DNA from 4 places in the Mesorhizobium sp. M0601 genome. Region 1 is predicted to be linked to each of the others. Evidence: predicted binding sites of a transcription regulator. Region 1 holds the regulator's gene; each other region holds the start of a gene.
The links. Region 1 encodes LexA, which represses DNA repair genes until DNA is damaged. Its sites were predicted from a motif close to TGTTCNNNNTGTGTTCNG; they were not measured.
Positions count from the first base shown of each region.

Region 2: parE (DNA topoisomerase IV subunit B) is a predicted target of LexA. The motif match lies at 1,588-1,605, and genes of this name have one in related genera.
Region 3: recA (recombinase RecA) is a predicted target of LexA. The motif match lies at 3,293-3,310, and genes of this name have one in related genera.
Region 4: NKI41_RS07830 (DNA recombination protein RmuC) is a predicted target of LexA. The motif match lies at 3,354-3,371, and genes of this name have one in related genera.

Region 1 covers NZ_JAMYQK010000039.1:36,747-42,316, reverse strand. Annotated here, with positions in the region: gene NKI41_RS26520 (ComEC/Rec2 family competence protein) at 1-2,236, shown strand, start outside; gene lexA (transcriptional repressor LexA) at 2,230-2,964, opposite strand; gene kynU (kynureninase) at 3,412-4,659, shown strand; gene NKI41_RS26505 (hormone-sensitive lipase) at 4,755-5,570, shown strand, end outside.
Region 2 covers NZ_JAMYQK010000035.1:54,808-60,377, reverse strand. Annotated here, with positions in the region: gene gcvP (aminomethyl-transferring glycine dehydrogenase) at 1-160, shown strand, start outside; gene NKI41_RS25340 (GGDEF domain-containing protein) at 233-1,402, opposite strand; gene parE (DNA topoisomerase IV subunit B) at 1,676-3,727, shown strand; gene NKI41_RS25330 (FUSC family protein) at 3,770-5,570, shown strand, end outside.
Region 3 covers NZ_JAMYQK010000004.1:52,054-57,623, forward strand. Annotated here, with positions in the region: gene alaS (alanine--tRNA ligase) at 1-1,811, opposite strand, end outside; gene recA (recombinase RecA) at 2,071-3,168, opposite strand; gene NKI41_RS06000 (PfkB family carbohydrate kinase) at 3,445-4,368, shown strand; gene NKI41_RS06005 (TfoX/Sxy family protein) at 4,403-4,726, opposite strand; gene NKI41_RS06010 (GFA family protein) at 4,817-5,314, shown strand; gene NKI41_RS06015 (DUF2199 domain-containing protein) at 5,311-5,570, opposite strand, start outside.
Region 4 covers NZ_JAMYQK010000005.1:147,144-152,713, reverse strand. Annotated here, with positions in the region: gene NKI41_RS07845 (transglutaminase-like domain-containing protein) at 1-452, shown strand, start outside; gene NKI41_RS07840 (cation diffusion facilitator family transporter) at 574-1,536, shown strand; gene NKI41_RS07835 (GFA family protein) at 1,615-2,019, shown strand; gene NKI41_RS07830 (DNA recombination protein RmuC) at 2,059-3,321, opposite strand; gene def (peptide deformylase) at 3,425-3,955, shown strand; gene fmt (methionyl-tRNA formyltransferase) at 3,972-4,901, shown strand; gene NKI41_RS07815 (GNAT family N-acetyltransferase) at 4,898-5,407, shown strand; gene truA (tRNA pseudouridine(38-40) synthase TruA) at 5,426-5,570, shown strand, end outside.

The DNA.
Region 1 (5,570 bases):
TATCCGCAACAGCGTAACCACGGCGGCCGGTCTGGAACTCGACCGCGGCATCGCCTTCCTGCTGGTGCCGGTGTTCCTCGCATGCGGGGTGGTCGTTTATTTCGGGCTGTCGGTGGAGCCGGCCTTTCCACAGCCGATCGCAATCGCGCTCCTCGCGACCCTTTGTGCCGTCGTCTCGCGGTCATGGCCCAGGACGCGCCTGTGCTTCATGGTGGCGCTGCTCTGCGCGCTTGGCGTACTTGCCGCCAAGTTCGAGACATGGCGTGTCGGAACGCATATGCTCGGCTCCGAAATCTCGACGCGGCTGACGGGTCGCGTCGTATCGTACGAGCCCATGGCGAGCGGCCGCATCAGGCTGACAATCGATGTGATCTCAACGGCCAGGCCGACACTGCGCTACATGCCGGAACGGGTCCGCGTTTCGGCGATGAAGATACCGGCTGAGCTGACCGCCGGTTCCGAGATCACCGGCTATGTGCGGCTGCTGCCGCCGACCGGCCCGGTGCGGCCCGACAGCTATGATTTCTCGTTCGACAGCTATTTCGCCGGTATCGGCGGCAGCGGCTTTTTTCTCGGCAATCCGAAAGTCGTGTCGTCGGGCAGCATGCCGCTTGCCGCGCAGCTTTCTTCCGCGATCGAAGACGCGCGCGAATCCATCGCCGACCATATCCGCAGCCGCATCGGCGGTGCCGAGGGCGAGATTGCTGCTGCGCTGATCGTCGGCGTGCGCGCCGGCATTCCCGAGGAGATCAACGAAGCGATGCGGCGCACCGGCATCTACCACATCATCTCTATCTCGGGGCTGCATATGGCGTTGGTCGCCGGCACCATCATGGCGCTGCTGCGGGGTGCCTTCGCGCTGTTTCCCGATTTCTCATCCCGACGGCCGGTCAAGAAATATGCCGCGGCCGCCGCGCTTTTTTCGATTGCGGCCTACCTCGTCTTTTCCGGCATTGTCGTGGCGGCCGAACGCAGCTTCATCATGCTGGCGGTGATGCTTATCGCCGTGCTGTTCGACCGGGCCGCGCTCACCATGCGCAACCTGGCGATCTCGGCCATCGCGGTCATCCTGGTGTCGCCGCACGAGGTGGTCGGTCCGAGTTTCCAGATGTCCTTCGCCGCGACGGCGGCCCTTGTCGGCGCCTATGCAGGCTGGTCCGATTACCGCGCCGGCAGGGCCACCACGCCGCCGCCGCGGCAGTCGCCGCTACGCTTTGCCACTCGAAAGGTCCTGCTGGGCATGTGCGGTCTGGCGATGACCTCGATCATTGCAGGGAGCGCCACGGCGCTTTTCGCCATATGGCATTTCCAGCGCGTGGCGCCGCTCAGCCTGTTCGCCAATCTGGCCATCATGCCCATCGTGTCACTGGTCGTCATGCCCTTCGCCGTTCTCAGCGCGCTGGCGATGCCGTTCGGTGCGGATGGCCCTTTTCTCTATGTCATGGGCAAGGGGCTGACGGCGATGATCGCCCTGTCCGGGTGGATCTCGGAGCGCTCGCCGATCGATGCGGTCGGGCTGATTTCGCTGAGATCCGTCCTTCTGGTGACGATCGCCCTCGTCATTGCCAGCATGGCGACGACGTGGTTGCGGCTGGCGGCACTTCCTTTTGCGCTCGCCGGCTTGCTGACGACAACGCAGACACGCATACCCGACGTATTGGTCTCGGAGGACGCACGGCTGGTCGCGCTGCCGATCGGCAGCGGTGAACTCGCGGTCAACCGGGCACGCCCGAATGAGTTCACCATCGACAACTGGAAACGCGCGCTCACATCAGAGGCTATCGTCGCGCCGGAAACACCTGGAAAGAACGACCCGCAATTCGACATTGCCGATCCGGCCGACCTACCGCCGGGCATGCCGTTCATTTGCACGGACGGCCTCTGCCTTGCCAGGCATCCATCCGGCGCGATCATCGCGCAAGCCAAGGACCGCGATACTGCGCGGCCAGCCTGCGCCTTTGCCAGCTTGATCGTCATCGACGACGCCACCGCCCATAACCCCTGCTACTACGACCGGCTGGTCCTCGTCGTCACCAAACGGCAACTGGCGCGCGCGGGAAGTGCCGCCGTCTATTTCGATCCACAAGCGGCAACACGCGCCGAGATCCGCTTCGCCGTCGAAAAATCATACCGGCCCTGGCACGTGCAGCGGAAATTTTCACGCGCGGCACGGGGCCTGCCGCCATACCGCCGGGCCGACAACCCCAAAGCCGGCGCCAAGGGCGGAGCTCAGTAGCGGCGGATCAGTCCGACGAGCTTGCCCTGCACCTTGACCCTGTCTGGTCCGAAGATGCGCGTCTCGTAGGCCGGATTGGCGGCTTCCAGGGCGATCGAGGCGCCCTTGCGGCGGAACCGCTTCAGCGTCGCTTCCTCCTCGTCGACCAGTGCCACCACGATCTCACCGGGGCTCGCCGTATCGGCATTGCGGATGATCACCGTGTCGCCGTCGAAAATGCCGGCCTCGATCATCGAATCGCCTTTGACCTCAAGCGCATAATGCTCGCCGCCCATGATCATATCCGGCGGCACCGAAATCGAATGCGTCTGGTGCTGGATGGCGTCGATCGGCACACCGGCAGCGATGCGGCCCATCACCGGGATCGAAACGGCGGCGACGACATCGTCGTCATTTCCGGCTGCGGGCACGCGCGACGATGTCGGCTTGCCTTGCCGAGGGGCGCCTTGCCCAAGACTGCCCTGGATGACACTCGGCGAGAACTTGCGCGCCGCATTGAGGCCGGGGGCGATCGAGTCAGGCAGGCGTAGCACCTCCAGCGCACGGGCCCGGTTGGGCAAACGGCGAATGAAGCCGCGCTCCTCCAGCGCCGTAATCAGCCGGTGGATTCCGGATTTGGAAGCCAGGTCGAGCGCTTCCTTCATCTCGTCGAATGAAGGCGGGATACCGCTTTCCTTCAACCTTTCGTGGATGAACATAAGCAGTTCGTGTTGTTTGCGTGTCAGCATAGCGACCCCCAACAGAATCAGAAAAACAAACCCAGAACAAACACTATCTGTTCCAGTTGTGTTCCGCAACTGTTTAAAGTTTAATGAATGCGTTAAGGCTCGGGAAACAAACGACGTCCCCTACCGGCGTACCGCATTTTCACCGCCGCGAGCCTCATCGCCTTGATTCTGCTTTCGTTTGCGCCCTTCTGGCCTCCTAGAAGGCAGCACTGGCATCGGCCGTCGGTCGGCAAAAGGCACGGAATTGAACCCGTATCGACTGTGCGGTTTGGTCGATGCACCGTGAACGAAACGAACTCAAAACGCCAACCTCGGGTTAAGTCCCGGTTTCCACCGCCTGGTCAGGCTGCTTCTCGCCGGTGGAGCCTTGCTGCGCGCAACCAGGTAATGGAAGAACAGTCGATGCGTGTCCGGCGTTGCGTTGGATGTTGGGGGAGCAGACAAATCATGACAGGAATTCCCGATCTCGTGGCCATAAAGGCGATGGATGCCGCGGATCCGCTGCGCGCGATGCGCGACCGCTTTGTGTTGCCGCAAGGAGTGATCTATCTCGACGGCAATTCGCTAGGAGCTGCTTCACGTGCCGCTTTCGATGAACTGCACAAGGCCGCGACCGAAGAATGGTCGCATGATCTCATCCGCGCATGGAACACGGCCGGCTGGTTCAACATGCCGCTTGAACTTGGCGACCAGCTCGGGCGCCTGATCGGGGCCGCGGCCGGCCAGACAGTGGTCTGCGACACGACATCGGTCAATATCTACAAGCTGCTGCACGCCGCCATGGCCATGCGACCGGAGCGGCAGGTCATCGTCGCCGAGGGCGATAGTTTTCCGACGGACCTCTACATGGCCGAGGGTGTGGTTTCGACGCGAAAAGATACGCTGCTGCGCCTCTCGGGAGTCGACGCGCCGACCATCGAAGAGCTGATCGACGAACGCACCGCCGTGGTGCTGGTCAACCACGTCAACTATAAGTCGGGCGAACTGCGCGACATGCCGGCGCTGACGCGCAGGGCTCAGGAAGCCGGGGCGATGATCGTCTGGGATCTCTGCCACACCGCCGGCGCGATGCCAGTCGAGCTCGACAAGGCAAACGCCGATTTTGCCGTTGGCTGCACCTACAAATATCTGAATGGCGGCCCGGGCGCGCCTGCCTTCATCTATGCGGCTGAGCGGCATCTTTCCGACATCCAGCAGCCGCTCACCGGCTGGTGGGGCCATGCACGGCCCTTCGCCTTCGAGCCAGGCTATGCGGCCGGCACCGGCATCCGCCGGTTTCTGTGCGGCACGCAGCCGGTCCTGTCGATGCGCACGCTGAAGGGCGCGCTCGACATCTGGAACGATGTCGACATGACGGCGGTGCGCAAGAAGAGCATCGCGCTGGCGGATCTGTTCATCGAGCTTGTCGAGGCAAAGTGCGGCACTTACGGGCTCACGCTCGAAAGCACGCGCGATGGGGAAAAACGCGGCAGCCAGATTTCATTCATGCATGAGCATGGCTACCAGGTCATGCGCGCGCTGATCGAACGTGGCGTGATCGGCGATTTTCGCGCGCCATCGACCATGCGCTTCGGCTTCACCCCGCTCTATGTCGGCTATGCCGATGTCTGGCAGGCCGTCAAAGTGCTTGAGGACATCCTGCACACCGGTGCGTGGAAGGATGCGCGCTTCGCCATCAAAGCAGCTGTCACTTGAGATTGATGCGAGAGCTGGAATCGTGAGGCTGGCGACGACGCGCCGCGCGATGCTTACGGCTACGCTGCAGGGCCATATGCCAGGGAGGGCGCAGGGTGTTCGAACGTCACATTGCCGATTGGGACAACGCCTATGCCAACGGCGCCAACATAGCCGGCAGCGATCGCTGGCCGGCGGCCTGGATCGAGCCCGCGCGGGTTTTCCGCGACGTGCTTTCGACCGAGGGCAGGGCGCGGCTCGACATGGCCTATGGCGACAACCCACGCAACCGGCTCGATCTTTTCCTGCCGGCCATCAAGCCCAAGGGACTCGTAGTGTTCGTTCATGGCGGCTACTGGATGGAATTCGACAAGAATTTCTGGTCGCATCTTGCCGCTGGCCCTGTTGATCGCGGCTATGCGGTGGCGATGCCGTCCTACACGCTCTGTCCGCAGATACGCATTGGCGGCATCGTCAAGGAGGTCGGCGCGGCGATCGGCAAGGCGGCGGCGACGGTTGCAGGGCCGCTGATGCTGACCGGGCACTCGGCCGGCGGCCATCTTGTTAGCCGGATGGTTACGGCGACGACGCCGCTGGCGACCGAAGTGGTCCGGCGCGTTCGTCATGTGGTGTCGATCTCGGGGGTGCACGATTTGCGCCCGATCATGCGCACCGGCATGAACGAGACGCTGGCGATCGATGAGGCCGAGGCGCAGGCCGAAAGTCCGGTGCTGCTGCGCCCGATGGACAAGGCCCGCCTGACCTGCTGGGCCGGCGGCGGCGAGCGCGCCGAATTCCTGCGTCAGAGCGCGTTGCTGGCCAACATCTGGATCGGCCTGGGTTCCGCGACCAGCTCGGTGGTCGAACCTGACCGGCATCATTTCAACATCATCGACGGTTTGGCCGATCCAGACCATCCGCTGACCCGGACC
Region 2 (5,570 bases), on a different contig from region 1:
CCATCCCTATTCGCGCCTGGAGGCGGCCTACCCCGCCGGCGATGCCGACACGGCGGCAAAATACTGGCCGCCGGTGTCACGCATCGACAATGTCGCCGGCGACCGCAACCTCGTCTGCTCCTGCCCGCCGCTGTCGGAATATCTGGGTGCGGCGGAATAGATCATGATCCCGAAAAGTGGAATCCGGTTTTCGGACAAGATCACGGGTCTAACAAGCAGATAGAAACCTCAATCAGGCAGAACGCAAGGCCGGCCCGTCGGCCTTGCTCGCCCGGTCCCGAACGACGACGCGATTTCGCCCGGCGCGCTTTGCCGCATAGAGTGCTGCGTCGGCTTCGGCCAGCACATCGTCGAGACCGGTGCCGTTTGTTCCGCCAAAGCCGATGCCGCCGCTGACTGTGCTTCGCAACGGACCGAGTTGGGTGGCCACGACTTCCGTGCCGAAGGCGACGCTGATCTTGCTCGCAATGTCATAGGCCTTCTCTTCCGTCATCCGCGACATGACGAGCACGAATTCCTCGCCGCCCAACCGGAAGGCGTCGACGCCGGTCCGGGCGTATTTCCTGATGACGGCGGCAAAGCGGCACAGAACCTGGTCGCCGACCGGGTGACCGAATACGTCGTTCGTCCTCTTGAAATGGTCAAGGTCGAACATGGCAACGGACATGAACGGACCGAAGACCCGCTCGCCGTAGAGTGCCGTCAACGCCCGCCGATTCATCAGCCCGGTCAATGGATCGGTCATCGTCTCGGCCTTCAATTCGATCTGCGCCTGCAAATGGTGCAGGGAGAGCGTCAATGCGCCGAGCCCGGTCATGCAGGCGACGGCCACGACGGAATTCACCCGCTCGGCCCAATTGTCCGGTGCTACACCCAGCACCCATTGGCCCGTGACCAGCAGGACCGCGCCGCAAAGTCCGAACGACAGCGCACAGACGCCGCTCAGGAACGAGACGACCAGCAATATCCGGCGATCGTGACCACCCTCAATCCAGAACATCGCCCCGATGAGCGAGAGCAGCGCCGTTACCGTCGCGTAGGTGACAATAAAGCCGACACCATCAAACCCGAGATACGTCGCGCCCGCGCAAACAGCCATCGCAACCAAGGTCGGCAAGATGGCTCGCCTGTAGTCGCCTGTGCCGAGATATTGCATGGCCGACAGGCAGATGATCAGGAAGCCGAGGCTGAGAAGCACAAGCACGATCTGGCAAAGCCAGGCGCTTGGATCCCTGGTGTAATGCCAGAACAACACGACATGTGCGACCAGCACGAGAATGCCGCAGGCCACCGTCAGCACAAAGCGTGCCTTTGGCGCGCTGAACCAGATCGCAAACATGGTGATGCTAAGGCACGTGCCCGACAGCGCCGCCGCGAGCAGGAGCGAACTGTAATCCAACATGCTTAAGCGACAGCCTCTTGAGGGTTTCGCTGCATTATAGGTCAGCGACAGTCCGCAAATACCGTTTTTTCAGCCAATCTTGCGGCGTAACCTTCGGACAGGGTTTACAAAGCGTCGATGCTCCACCCTCGACCCCATTTCCGCCGCTTGGTTGTCGAATGGTTTTGCAGTAAGAGGCCCTATCCTCGAACGTAACAGGAACCTCCGTCGCCTGCCCGCCAAAAGCGTGGCAGTATCGGGTGGTGATTCGCAGCATCGGAATCCAGGACCGGCATGGACGACAATAACGATCTTTTCGCCAAATTCGACAAGCAGCCGCAACCGGCTCGCGCCGCCGCGCGCCCGGCCGACCCGCTGGTGCAGGCGGCGAAGCGGCCGGCGCCCCGCGACGCCAGCGAGAGCTATAGTGCCGCCGACATCGAAGTGCTGGAGGGGCTGGAGCCGGTGCGCCGCCGCCCGGGCATGTACATTGGCGGCACCGACGACAAGGCGATGCACCATCTGTTCGCCGAGGTCATCGACAATTCGATGGACGAGGCGGTCGCCGGCCATGCGACCTTCATCGATGTCGAGCTTTCCGCCGACGGATACCTGTCCGTCACCGACAACGGCCGCGGCATTCCGGTCGATCCGCACCCGAAATTCAAGAAGCCGGCGCTCGAACTCATCATGACGACGCTGCATTCAGGCGGCAAGTTCGACAGCAAGGTTTACGAGACGTCCGGCGGCCTGCACGGTGTCGGCGTTTCCGTCGTCAACGCGCTGTCCGACCATCTCGAGGTCGAGGTGGCGCTGGGAAGGAAACTTTATCGGCAAAAGTTCTCGCGCGGCATTCCTGTGACCGGCCTGGAGCAGCTCGGCGAGGTGCACAACCGCCGCGGCACGAAGATCCGCTTCCATCCAGACGAGCAGATTTTCGGCAAGGGTGCTGCTTTCGAGCCGGCGCGGCTCTACCGCATGGCGCGGTCAAAGGCCTATCTGTTCGGCGGTGTCGAAATCCGCTGGACCTGCGATCCGTCGCTGATCAGGGAAAAGGACACGACGCCGGCCAAGGCAGAATTCCATTTTCCGGGCGGCCTCAAGGATTATCTGAAAGCCTCGCTCGGCGACGAATTCCAGGTGACCCGTGAAATGTTTGCCGGCAAGAGCGAGAAGCAGGGCGGCCACGGTTCGCTCGAATGGGCGGTGACCTGGTTCGGCGGCGACGGTTTTATCAATTCCTATTGCAACACCATCCCGACCGCGGAGGGCGGCACGCATGAGGCTGGGTTCCGCAACGTCCTGACGCGTGGCTTGCGCGCCTACGCCGACCTGGTCGGCAACAAGCGCGCCTCGATCGTCACTTCCGAGGATGTGATGATCTCGGCGGCGGGCATGCTGTCGGTGTTCATCCGCGAACCGGAATTCGTCGGCCAGACCAAGGACAGGCTGGCGACGATCGAGGCGATCCGCATCGTCGAAAGCGCCATCCGCGACCCGTTCGACCACTGGCTGGCCGACAATCCGCAGGAGGCTTCGAAACTGCTCGAATGGGTGATCGCGCGCGCCGACGAGCGGGTGCGCCGCCGCCAGGAAAAGGAAGTGTCGCGCAAGAGTGCGGTGCGCAAGCTGCGCCTGCCCGGCAAGCTCGCCGACTGCACGCAGAATGCCGCCGCCGGTGCCGAGTTGTTCATCGTCGAGGGCGATTCGGCCGGCGGTTCGGCAAAGCAGGCGCGCGACCGCGCCAGCCAGGCGGTGCTGCCCCTGCGCGGCAAGATCCTCAACGTCGCCAGCGCCGGCAACGACAAGCTTGCCGCCAACCAGCAGATATCCGACCTCATCCAGGCGCTTGGTTGCGGCACGCGCTCGAGATATCGCGACGAGGACCTGCGTTACGACCGGGTCATCATCATGACCGATGCCGACGTCGACGGCGCCCATATCGCCTCGTTGCTGATCACCTTTTTCTACCAGGAGATGCCAAGCCTGGTCCGCGGCGGCCATCTCTATCTGGCGGTGCCGCCGCTTTATTCGATCCGGCAAGGCGGCAAGGTCGCCTATGCCCGCAACGATGCGCACAAGGACGAACTCCTGCGCACCGAATTCACCGGGCGCGGCAAGGTCGAAATCGGCCGCTTCAAGGGGCTGGGCGAAATGATGGCTGCCCAGCTCAAGGAAACCACCATGGACCCGAAAAAGCGCACGCTGCTCAGGGTCGACGTTATCGATGCCGAGGCGGCGACCAAGGATGCGGTCGACGCATTGATGGGGACCAAGCCCGAGGCCCGTTTCCGCTTCATCCAGGAACGCGCGGAATTCGCCGAGACGGAAGTGCTGGATATCTGAGCTCCCGCCGCTAGCTTGGCCTTCTGAGCTGGAGACGAGCACTTGACCTGGGCGCGGCTGAAGGACGATATCGGCACGCGGATCGCTGGCCTGACGCGGCCGACGCGTTCGGACTGGATCTTTGCCCTGCGCACCGTTTCGGCCGGCCTCATCGCGATATTGGCCGCCTATGCGCTGAAGCTCGACCACCCGCAATGGGCGATGATGACGGTGTTCATCGTCGCACAGCCGGTCGCCGGCATGGTGCTGGCGAAGGGGTTTTATCGTCTCCTCGGCACGTTTGCCGGCGCGCTGGCGGCGATCGGCATTACCACTCTTTTCGATGCCAACCCCTGGTTGCTGGTTGCAGTTCTTGCCGTCTGGATCGGCATCTGCTCGCTGGTCTCGTCGCTGCTACGCAATCCGGAAGCCTATGGCGCGGCGCTTGCCGGCTACACCGCGATGATCATCGGCCTGCCGGCTTTCGGCCAGCCGCACCTCGTCATCGATCTCGCCGTGGCGCGCTGCGCGGAAATCGTGCTTGGTATCGTCTGCGCTGCGCTGACCAGCCGGCTGATCCTGCCGAAACTGGCCGCCGACGCCATCATCTCAAGACTGAAACGCAGCATTCTCGACCTGGCGGCCTATGCGGACGGCGCTTTTTCCGGCGGCGATACGGAAAAGCTTGCCGGGCTGCACCGCAAGCTGATCGGCGACGTCCAGACGCTCGGCGAGATGCGCACCTACGCAAGGCTGGAGGGGCCGAGCCTCGCCACCCGCGCCTATCCGGTCCGGCGTACCATCGGCCAGCTTCTGTCGGCCCTGTCGGCGGCGCGTGCGCTGCATGCCCATGCCGCTCCGAAGAATGTAGCCCTCATCCCAGTTCGCGCCGAGTTGCAGGCCGTTGTCCGCGAACTGGTAGCCAAGCCGGGCGCGCTGGACGATACGGCGCCCTGGGTGGCGCGGCTCGACGCAATCGCCGGCAAGGCGCGACAGATGCCTGACGTCGCGGCCGGGCAAGACATTAACTGGGCTGGCACTGTCACCCGTCTAACCATTGCCGCCGACTTCGCCGGGGCAATGCAGCAAGTGCTGCGCGGCCTGGATGCACTCCGCTCTCCCCCGTCTCGTGCCAGTCGCGAACGGCGGCAGCCAGCGCTGGTGGTGCACCGCGATTACCGTGCGGCATCGCGCAATGCGGTGCGCGCAGCAATCGCCACGCTCCTGGTCGCCGGCTTCTGGCTGGCGACGAAATGGTCGGACGCGACCGGCACGGTCATTCTGGTCGCCGTTGTCTCCAGCTTGTTCGCCGCGCGCGCCGATCCGATCCGGTCGGCATGGAACTTCTTCGAGGGCACGTTGCTCGCCCTGCCGTTCGCGTTTGTGGTCGGGCAGATAGCACTTCCAGCGCTGCCGGGCTTTGGCTGGTTCATGGTCTTTGTCGTGCCGATCCTGGTACCAGCGGCACTGGCCATGGCCAATCCGCGCTATGTCGGCGTGGCAACGGCCTTTGCGATCAATTTCCTCGCCTTCCTCAGCCCACATCAGGTCATGACCTACGATCCGGAGCCGTTCCTCGCCAATTCGGCAGCGGTCCTTGTCGGCATTCTTCTGGCGATCGGCGTCTTCGCCGTCGTGCTGCCCGCCGACCCTTGGGTTACAGTCAACCGCATCCTGCAAACCATGCGCGAAGATCTTGCACGCCTTTGCCTGCACGACCGCCTGCCGCGGCGATCGGCCTTCGAAAGCCTTGCCTACGACCGGATCAACCAGTTGATGCCACTGCTGCAGAACGCCGGCAAGAAAGGCGACGCGGTTCTCGGCGGCGGCATAGCTGCGGTTACCGTCGGCCTCGAAATCCTGC
Region 3 (5,570 bases), on a different contig from region 1:
ATCGGCTTGTTGTGGGAGATGTCGAAGCGCAGACGCTCGGGCGCAACCAGCGAGCCCTTCTGCGCCACATGGGTACCCAGCACCTCGCGCAGCGCCTCATGGATCAGATGCGTGGCGGAATGGTTCGCGCGCAGCCTGGTGCGACGCGCGTGGTCCACCTTCAGCTCGACGGTCGCGCCCGTCTTGACCGTGCCGTTAGCCACCCTGCCGAGATGGACGAAAAGCCCATCGGCCTTCTTCTGGGTATCGGATATCTCGATCGAGAACCCGTCGCCCGAAATGACGCCGGTATCGCCCATCTGGCCACCGGATTCGCCATAGAACGGCGTCTGGTTGACAACCACGGCAACGGCGTCGCCCTTGCCGGCGCTGTCGACGGTCTTGCCGTCCTTGACCAGCGCTTGGATGAGGCCTTCCGCCTGCTCGGTCTCATACCCCAGGAATTCGGTGGCGCCGGTCTCCTCACGCACCGCGAACCATATCGTCTCGGTTGCGGCCTCACCGGAACCAGCCCAGCTTTTGCGCGCCTCCGCCTTCTGCCGCTCCATCGCCTCGGTGAAGCCGGCAAGGTTGACCGAGATGTTGCGCTGGCGCAGCGCGTCCTGCGTCAGATCGAGCGGAAAGCCATAGGTGTCGTAGAGCTTGAACGCTGTCTCGCCATCCAGCATGTCGCCGGAGGCCAGCTTTTCCGTCGCCTCGGAAAGCAAGCCCAAGCCGCGCACCAGCGTCTTGCGGAAACGAGTTTCCTCAAGCTTCAGCGTTTCGGTGATCATCTGTTCGCCGCGCACCAGTTCCGGGTAGGCTTGGCCCATCTCGCGGACCAGTGCCGGCACCAGGCGCCACATCAGCGGATCGCGGGCGCCGAGCAACTGCGCGTGGCGCATGGCGCGGCGCATGATGCGACGAAGCACGTAGCCGCGTCCTTCGTTGGACGGCAGCACGCCGTCGGCGACCAGGAAGCAGGACGAACGCAAATGGTCGGCGATGACGCGGAACGATGCGACGGTGCCCGCATCCGGACCTTTGCCAAGCGCCGACGACGCAGCGTCGATCAGGTGGCGGAACAGGTCGGTTTCGAAGACGCTTTCAACGCCTTGCAGGATGGATGCCATGCGCTCGAGGCCCATGCCTGTGTCGATCGACGGACGCGGCAGGTCGACGCGCTCGTCCTTCGTCACCTGTTCGTACTGCATGAACACCAGGTTCCAGAATTCAAGGAAACGGTCGCCATCCTCCTCGGGGCTGCCAGGAGGGCCGCCCCAGATATGCTCGCCACGGTCGATGAATATCTCCGAACACGGCCCGCAAGGTCCAGTGTCGCCCATTGCCCAGAAATTGTCCGAAGTCGCGATGCGGATGATGCGATCGTCCGAAAGGCCGGCGATCTTCTTCCAGTACGAGGCCGCCTCGTCGTCGGTGTGGTAGACGGTGACCAGCAGCTTGTCCTTCTTCAGCCCGAACTCCCTGGTGATCAGGTTCCAGGCAAGCTCTATGGCCCGCTCCTTGAAATAGTCGCCGAAGGAGAAATTGCCGAGCATCTCGAAGAAGGTCAGGTGGCGCGCGGTGTAGCCGACATTGTCGAGGTCGTTGTGCTTGCCGCCGGCGCGAACACTCTTCTGGGCAGTCGTGGCGCGCGAATACGGCCGCTTCTCCAGACCGGTGAAAACGTTCTTGAACTGCACCATGCCGGCATTGGTGAACATCAGCGTCGGGTCGTTGCGCGGCACCAGCGGGCTTGACGCGACGACCTCGTGACCTTCCTTGCGAAAATAGTCGAGAAATGCCGACCGGATCTCGTTGACGCCACTCATGAATACTGCCTTTTCGAGAGAACCGCCGGCTGCCGGCGGAAAATAGACATGGCCTTTTAGCGGTCGCACCGCAGCCTGTCCAGAAACACCAAATGGTCTCAAATCCCGGCTTTCACCAGCGCCTTGAAATGCGTCTGCCTCGCCGTCAAACGCGAACCGCCGGCCATGGGCCGGCGGTTCGAAACGCATCGATTACGCAAACTCAAAATCAAAACATCAAATCGAAACCTGGCTGAGGCTCAGCGAGGCGTCGCTTGCCCTACATCACCCCAGCGTCGTCCTCGAAACCGTCGTCGCTGCTTTCGGAGCCGCCGTTCTCAAGGAATTTCTCAGCAATCAGCCCGGCATTCTGCCGTAGCGCCAGCTCGATCTCGCGCGCCGTGTCGGGATTGTCGCGCAGGAACAGTTTTGCGTTTTCGCGGCCCTGGCCAAGACGCTGCGAATTGTAGGAGAACCAGGCGCCCGACTTTTCGACCACGCCCGCCTTGACGCCGAGATCGACCAGCTCGCCGGTCTTCGAGACGCCCTCGCCATACATGATGTCGAACTCGACCACCTTGAAGGGCGGCGCCAGCTTGTTCTTGACGACCTTGACGCGGGTCTGGTTGCCGACGACCTCGTCGCGATCCTTGACCGAGCCGATGCGGCGGATGTCGAGGCGGACCGAGGCATAGAATTTCAACGCATTGCCGCCGGTCGTCGTCTCGGGCGAACCGAACATGACGCCGATCTTCATGCGGATCTGGTTGATGAAGATGACCATGGTGTTGGAGCGCGAGATCGAGGCGGTGAGCTTGCGCAGTGCCTGGCTCATCAGGCGGGCCTGCAGGCCGGGCAGCGAATCGCCCATCTCGCCTTCGATTTCCGCCCGCGGCGTCAACGCCGCCACCGAATCGACCACCAGCACGTCGATGGCGCCGGAGCGCACCAGCGTGTCGCAGATCTCCAGCGCCTGCTCGCCGGTATCGGGCTGCGAGATCAGCAGGTTTTCGAGATCGACGCCGAGCTTGCGGGCATAGACCGGGTCGAGCGCGTGCTCGGCATCGACGAAGGCGCAGATGCCGCCCTTCTTCTGGGCTTCGGCCACCGTGTGCAGCGCCAGCGTCGTCTTGCCCGAGCTTTCCGGCCCGTAGATCTCGACGATGCGGCCGCGTGGCAGGCCGCCGACGCCAAGCGCGATGTCCAGCCCAAGCGAGCCGGTCGGCACCGTTTCGATCTCGACGACCTGCTCGTTCGCGCCGAGCCGCATGATCGAGCCCTTGCCGAAGGCACGCTCGATTTGCGACAGCGCCGCATCCAGAGCCTTTGATTTATCCACCGCTTTGTCCTCTACAAGCCGCAAAGAATTCTGAGCCATGATACATCACCCCGTGGTCGTCAATGGAGGCCGGACAATCCCGCAATCCTTAAAAGAATGTACCTCATTTGTTCTCATTTGTCAATGAGCACCAAGGATTTGAAAAATAACGTATATCGCTATTTGTTCTATTTTTGTTTCGCAATTATCGCTTCCGATGTGTCTCGCCTCGCATGCGGCGCCGTTGCCGTCACCAACCGAATCGGACCCGCGATTGCGGGGTTCCGCCCGGCGACCTAGTCTCTCCGGGCAACAGCTAAAGGGCATTTTGACGGCATGATCAAATCCTCGACGATCCTGGCCGTGGGCGGCGCCTATATCGAGCGGCGCGGCCGGGTTGCCGGCGCCTTCGTGCCAGCAGCGTCTAATCCCGGCACGATGCGCGAGCATGTCGGCGGCGCCGTCTTTAACGCCTTGCGCTGTGCGGTGCGACGCGGCGCCTCGGCCTCGCTGCTTTCGGTACGCGGCGGCGATGCCCTGGGCGACACGGTCTTACGCGCCGTCACCGAGGCCGGCATTACCGACCTGTCGGCGGTGTTCCTCGACCGAGCAACGCCAAGCCATACGATGCTGATCGACAGCGACGGCGGGCTGATCGCCGGCCTTGCCGACATGGTGCTCTACGAGCTGGCGCTTCCCAAGCAGATCCGCCGCGCCAAGGTGCGGGAAGCGATCGGTTCGGCCGACGCGGTGCTGTGCGACGCCAACCTGCCGTCGACCGCGCTGGAGCGGCTGGCGGCACTCGCCGCCGGCAAGCCGGTGTTTGCGCTTGCGGTCTCGCCCAACAAAGCGGCGCGGCTGACGCCGGTGCTCGACCGTCTGGCGATGGCCTTCATGAACCGGCCCGAGGCCGGCGTGCTCGCCGGCGTCCAAATCGATCAAGGCATCGTCGACGGCCTGAGACGCGCCGGGCTGAAAAGCGGCGTGATCACCGCCGGCGACGAACCAGTGCTCGGTTTCGACGAATTGAGCGCGTTCTCGATCTCGCCACCGCCGCTGCAAAAGCGGACCGATGCTGCCGGCGCCGGCGACGCATTGGCAGGCGCCACGATCGCTGCCCTGCTGCGCGGCCTGACGCTGCGCGCAGCGCTGCGCGAAGGCGTTGCCGCCGCGATGCTCGCCGACGAGCGCGCCGCCTTCACCAGCGCCAGCTTTGCCGAAGCGCTGGCGCTCGTGCCTGACGCGCGGGAGCTGGCATGAAGTGCGGCCCGGAATTGCCGAAGCATGACGCAGCCTATTTGCCGGCGCGCCGTCCTGCCTCGTAGGCGCGGCGCGCCCAGATCGCCATCTCGTCGGGATCGTCGAGCGCGCTGTCGGGAACGCTCCAATAGGGCATCGACACGAGCTTGCCGTGGCGCGAGCCGGTATAGGTCCATTGCCGGCAGCCGGCCGCTTCGAATTCCGGGGCGCTTTCGGCGTCGGCCTTCAGCATCAATTCGCCACCGATGACGATGGCGACGATGACGCCGTCGAAATAGATGCCCTTGCCGCCGAACAGCTTGCGGATACTGACCGGGCCGAGGCCTTCGAAAAGCTCTTCTATGCGCTCGTTGTCCATGCGGCGATCATGTCACCCGGATTTCCCCTTGTCATCGCCGCAACCGGCGCCATCCTGACAAAGTGCAAATCACTTTCGTCGGAGTTTCTCATGCCGCTTCTGCTCAAAGGGTCCTGCCGGTGCAATGCCGTGCGTTTCGAGGTGGAAAGCCACACGCCGGTGCCGTTCATGCTGTGCTACTGCTCGATCTGCCGCAAGCAGCAGGGCGGCGGCGGTTTTGCCATCAATCTCGGCGCCGATTACGAGACGCTGAAAATCCAGGGCAAGCGCCATCTCGGCGTCTACCGCGCCGAGATCGAGGACGACGAGCACCCGCAACGCGAGACCTCGACGGGCGAGCGGAACTTCTGCACGAAATGCGGGACGGCACTCTGGCTCTACGATCCGACCTGGCCGGAGCTGGTGCATCCGTTTGCCTCAGCGATCGACACAGACCTGCCAAAGCCACCGGAGAAGGTGCATCTGATGCTGAAATACAAAGCGAACTGGGTCGAGCCGGATATCGGCAAGGGCGACAAGGTTTTCGATGTCTACCCGGAGGAGTCGATCGCAGACTGGCACAAGCGAACAGGGATGTGGGTGGATTAGTTGCTCCCGGCCTTAGGTCGGTGCGTGAGAGCCACCCAGCGCTCTATCTGCGCCACATCCACCCCACTGCGTTGGGCCGCAACCAAGGGATGATCTGCATCAAGCAGAAACACCTTCGGACGCTGATCACCGGGCTGAAATACAACATTGGCATGCAGATGCAACGAGCCGGGATACTCAGGAATGTTGTGCATCAGATATCCAAAACAGAGTTCTTCTTCATACTGGCCACTGTCGTATCCATCTCGGTATAGAT
Region 4 (5,570 bases), on a different contig from region 1:
CGTGGCGGCTGTTCGGCAGCACCCCGCTCGGCATTCCGCGCGTCCAGGCGGTCTGCGACTTCGTCCATAACCACATCGTCTTCAACTATTTCAATGCGCGGCCGACGCGCACCGCCGCCGAGGCCTATCGCGAGCAGAGTGGTGTATGCCGGGACTTTGCTCACCTCGCTGTTGCCTTCTGCCGCGCCCTGAACATTCCGACCCGCTACTGCACCGGCTATATCAGTGATATCGGCCTGCCAAAGCCGTGGTCGGACATGGATTTCGCCGCCTGGATGGAAGTCTATCTCGGCGGCCGCTGGCACGCGTTCGACCCGCGCAATAACGCGCCGCGCATCGGCCGCATCCTGATTGCCTCCGGACGCGATGCCGCCGATGTGCCGCTGACCCACATTTTTGGGCCGGGCGCGCTGGCTGGCTTCAAGGTCTGGACAGACGAGGTCGTCGAATAGCCCCGCGCCGCCCTTTGAACAACTGACCTTGTGAACAACTGGGCACTTCGGGCGTTGTGAGAGCTGTGGAGCGTGGGCGGGCGCTCCGCCAATCTCGGTGCATCAACCAAGGCAGCACACCATGGCGGCGCATGGCGGGTCGAAAAAAGTGATCTATGCGGCGCTCGCCGGAAATCTTGCGATCGCACTGACCAAATTTGCCGCTGCCTTGTTCACGGGCAGCTCGGCAATGCTCTCGGAAGGCGTCCACTCGCTCGTCGATACCGGCAATGGCAGCCTGCTGCTTTACGGCATGCACCGTGCCGCCCGGCCGGCCGACCGCACGCATCCGCTCGGCCATGGCCGCGAGCTGTACTTCTGGAGCTTCATCGTTGCGCTCCTCGTCTTTGCACTGGGCGCCGGCATATCGTTCTACGAAGGCGTGACGCACATCATGGCGCCGGAGCCGATCGCCAACGCCAAGGTGAACTACGCTGTCCTTGGCCTTTCCTTCCTCTTCGAAGGCACCTCTTGGCTGGTGGCGCTGAAGGAATTCCGCCACCAAAAAGGCAGCCACGGCTGGCTTGAGGCGGTGCAGCTCAGCAAGGATCCGAGTGTCTACACCGTACTCTTCGAGGACAGCGCGGCACTTCTCGGCCTCGTTGTCGCCTTCGCCGGGATATCGGCGGCGGAACTGCTGGACATGCCGAAGCTCGACGGCGCCGCGTCGATTGGCATCGCGCTGATCCTGGGCGGGACCGCGATCTTCCTGGCGCGCGAAAGCAAAAGCCTGCTGCTCGGCGAGCCGGCTTCGCCCGAGGTGCAAATGAAAGTATTGGACATCGTCCAGCAGGACCCGGCGGTGCAGCGGGCGAATGGCGCGCTGACGCTGCATATGGGTCCGCAGGAGATCGTCGCCGCTCTGAGCATCGAGTTCGAGGACCACTTGTCGGCGCCCGAGATAGAGACCTGCGTCGAACGCCTCGAGACGCGGCTGAAAGCGGAGATGCCGGAGGTGACGCGGCTGTTCGTCAAGCCTCAGACCACCGGTACCTGGGAACGCCGGAGCAAGGCCTTGGCGGCGTCCGGAGGGGAACCGGCCTAAGGAAAATGGCTTGAGGAAATCGATGCGCCCGGGCAGTCCCGGCTATGATCGCAGGCAAAAGCTCCAGGAGGAACGAAGATGAAAATCGACGGCGCGTGTCATTGTGGCGCTATCACTTACGAGGCCGAAGTCGATCCGGAAAAGACCACCATTTGTCACTGCATCGATTGTCAGAAGCTAACCGGAACGGCCTTTCGCGTCACCGTGCCGGCGTCCGAGGACAATTACAGGATCACCAAGGGCACGCCGAAGATCTATATCAAGACCGGTTCGAGCGGCGCCAAGCGCGCCCAGGCATTTTGCGGTGAGTGCGGCTCGCATCTCTACGCCACGTCGGCGGGCGAGGGACCGAAGGTTTACGGTATCAGGGTCGGCACGGCACGGCAGCGCGAGCAACTGGTGCCGAGAAAGCAGATCTGGCACCGCTCGGCGCTGCATTGGCTGCCGGAATTCGAAGGCACAACCATCATCGAGGAGCAGTAGCGCCAGACCGGGGCGAAGCCTCCGGTTCCGGCGCAGCTCTCAATCGTCGCCTTCGACGACCCTTAGCCTCAACTGCCCGGTTTTCGAATCGGCGACGCGCGGGCTGCTTTCCGCTTTTGCTCCGCTGCCATTCGAACCAGCGGTGTCCTCCGCCGGCTGCACGCCAAACTCCAGCGCCTCGATCTTTTGTCCGCGCCTGGTCACCTTCGATGTCGAGACAAGGATGTCGTCGATATCCTTGGCCGATTGACCGAAATGCGTCTGCAATTTGCGCACCCGCTCGTCGAGCCGGGAAACATCTTCCATCAGCCGGATAACCTCGCCCTGGATCAGGTGTGCCTGCTCGCGCATGCGGGCATCCTTGAGGATTGCCTGGATGACCTGGATCGACAACATCAAAAGCGATGGCGAGACGATGACGATCCGCGAGCGATGCGCCTTCTGGACAACGGCCTCGAAATTCTCGTGGATTTCGGCGAACACCGATTCCGAAGGCACGAACATGAAGGCGGTGTCCTGCGTCTCGCCCTGGATCAGGTATTTTTCGGAAATATCGCGGACATGCACCTCGATGTCGCGGCGGAAAGCCTGTGCGGCGGACTTCTGCAGTTCGGCGCCTTCGGCGGCCCGGATGGCATTCCAGGCCTCGAGCGGAAACTTTGCATCGACGGCAAGCGACGGTGCGCCGTTCGGCATCTTCACCAGGCAGTCGGGCCGGCTGCCATTCGACAAGGTCGCCTGGAATTCATAGGCGCCGTGCGGCAATCCGTCGGCGACGATGGCTTCCATACGCGACTGGCCGAAGGCGCCGCGCGTCTGCTTGTTGGAAAGGATCGCCTGCAATTGCACGACCTGGCCGGCCAGCGACTGGATGTTGCCTTGCGCGATATCGATGACCGCCAGCCGTTCCTGCAGCTTGGCGAGGCTCTCATGCGTCGATCTCGTCTGCTCGGTCATGGTCTGGCCCAGGCGGCCGGTCATGGCATCGAGACGCTGGCCGATCGACTGGGTGAGTTCGGCCTGGCGCGCCCCGAACACTTCGGCGATGGCGCCCATGCGGCCCTGCATTTCCGCCTGGCTTGCCAAGATACCAGCCATCCGCACCTCGGCGTCGCGGGCGTGGTCGGCGGCTTCGGCGGCCGCCACTGCACGCGCCTTGGCCGATCGCCACAGCGCAACGACGAGCGCCACGAACAGGCCGAGGAACAGCATTGCGCCGAAACCCAGGGCTTGGCCGAGCGTGATCGTAGTGGCGCCGAGGCGGGCGACAGGTTCGGACAGGATGGTGGCCAGATCGTTCATGTCGACAGCATAGATGATTCGGTCTGCCGGCACAGATCAAAACGTGAACGACCCGAAGGCGCCCCGGTTGACGCTTTTCCTGCGAGGTCTTAGGTGAGACGCCATGTCGATCAAGCCGCTTATCATCCTCCCCGATCCCGTCCTGCGCCAGGTTTCAAAACCGGTCGAGCGTGTCGATGGCGATTTGCGCAAACTGGCCGGCGACATGCTGGACACCATGTATGACGCGCCCGGCATCGGCCTCGCAGCGATCCAGGTCGGCGAACCCTTGCGCATGCTGGTGATCGACCTCGCCAAGGAGGACGAGACGCCGGCGCCGCACGTCTTCATCAATCCCGAAATCCTTGAAAGCTCCGACCAGCGTTCGGTCTATGAGGAAGGCTGTCTGTCGATCCCCGATTACTATGCCGAAGTCGAGCGCCCCGCCGCGGTGCGGGTGAAATATCTCGATCGCGACGGCAAGCTGCAGGAGATCGAGGCCGAGGGGCTGATGGCGACCTGCCTGCAGCATGAAATCGACCACCTCAACGGCGTGCTGTTCATCGATTACATCTCCAAGCTGAAGCGCGACATGGTGGTCAAGAAATTCAAGAAGCTCGCCAGGGACAAGGCGCCGGGCAAGATGGTGGGATAGGCGTCGACGAATGCCCCTGCGTGTCATCTTCATGGGTACGCCCGAATTCTCCGTGCCGACGCTGCGGGCGATTGCCGGGGCCGGGCACGAGTTGGCAGCCGTCTACACGCAGCCGCCGCGCGCCGGCGGCCGGCGCGGGCTCGAACTGACGCCGTCGCCGGTGCAGCGCGAGGCGGAGCGGCTTGGCATCGAGGTGCGGTCGCCGGTGTCGCTGAAGAGCGAGGCGGAGCAGGAGGCGTTCCGCGCCTTGCGCGCCGACGTCGCCGTGGTCGTCGCCTACGGATTGCTTCTACCCAAACCCATTCTCGAGGCGCCGCGGCTCGGTTGCCTCAACGGTCACGCATCGCTATTGCCGCGCTGGCGCGGCGCTGCCCCTGTCCAGCGCGCCATCATGGCCGGCGATACCGAAACGGGCATGATGGTGATGCGGATGGAGGAAGGCCTCGACACCGGCCCGGTGGCAATGGTTGAAAAATGCGCCATTGGACCCGACATGACGGCCGGCGATCTGCACGATCGGCTGATGGTCTTGGGTGCTTTGCTGATAGTGCAAGCGCTCGAACGGCTGGAGCGGAATACGCTGACATTTGCCACACAGGCGGAGGTGGGGGTGACCTACGCCAAGAAAATCGATAAATCGGAGACTCGCATAGACTGGCTGCGACCTGCCGGCGACGTGCACAACCAGATTCGCGGCCTGTCGCCCTTTCCCGGTGCATGGTGCGAGGCCGAAATCGGCGGCCGCGTGGAACGGCTGAAACTGCTTCGCTCGACGCTCTCGCAAGGCGCCGGCGAACCGGGAGGAATTCTCGATGACCGGCTGACGGTCGCCTGCGGGTCAGGCGCGATCAGGCCGGTCGAAGTTCAACGTGCGGGCGGAAGGCCCATTGCCGCGCAGGAGTTTCTGCGCGGGGCCAGGCTCGAAAAAGGAATGAAATTGTCATGAGCATGATGTCCATACGCGCGGCGACGCCGCGGGACCGCGAGGCGATCCGCCTTGTCGAAGAACACGCATTCGGCCAGCAGACCGAGGCCGGACTGGTCGACGCGCTGGTCACCGGCGGTGATGCCGTCGTCGAACTGGTGGCGGACGAAGACGGGCAAGTGGTCGGCCATATCCTGTTTTCACGGCTTTTCGTGCGGAATGGCGGCAAGAGCTTCCCGGCGGTGGCTTTGGCTCCTTTGGCGGTCGAGCCGTCGTTCCACGGCACCGGCATCGGCGGTGCGCTGGTCCGCGAGGCGCATATCCGCCTGAAGGCTGCTGGCGAGACGCTCGCCGTGGTGCTCGGCGATCCCGCTTACTATGGCCGTTTCGGCTACAGCCGCGCCCGTGCAGCGAAATTCGAGAGCGACTACCAAAGCGAGGCTTTGCAGGCGCTTGCCTGGGGCGAGGCGCCCGAGACCGGCAGGCTGGTCTACGCCTCGGCCTTCGGCTCAGCCCTCGCCGCCTGATTTCGCCTCGATCCGGGAATGCCGCGTTTTCGCCTCGACATCGAATATGACGGCAGTCTCTTCGCCGGCTGGCAGCGCCAGGCCAACCAGCCTTCGGTGCAGCAGGCGATCGAGCAGGCGATCGAGAACTTCTGCGGTGAGCAGGTTTCGCTGCGCGCCGCCG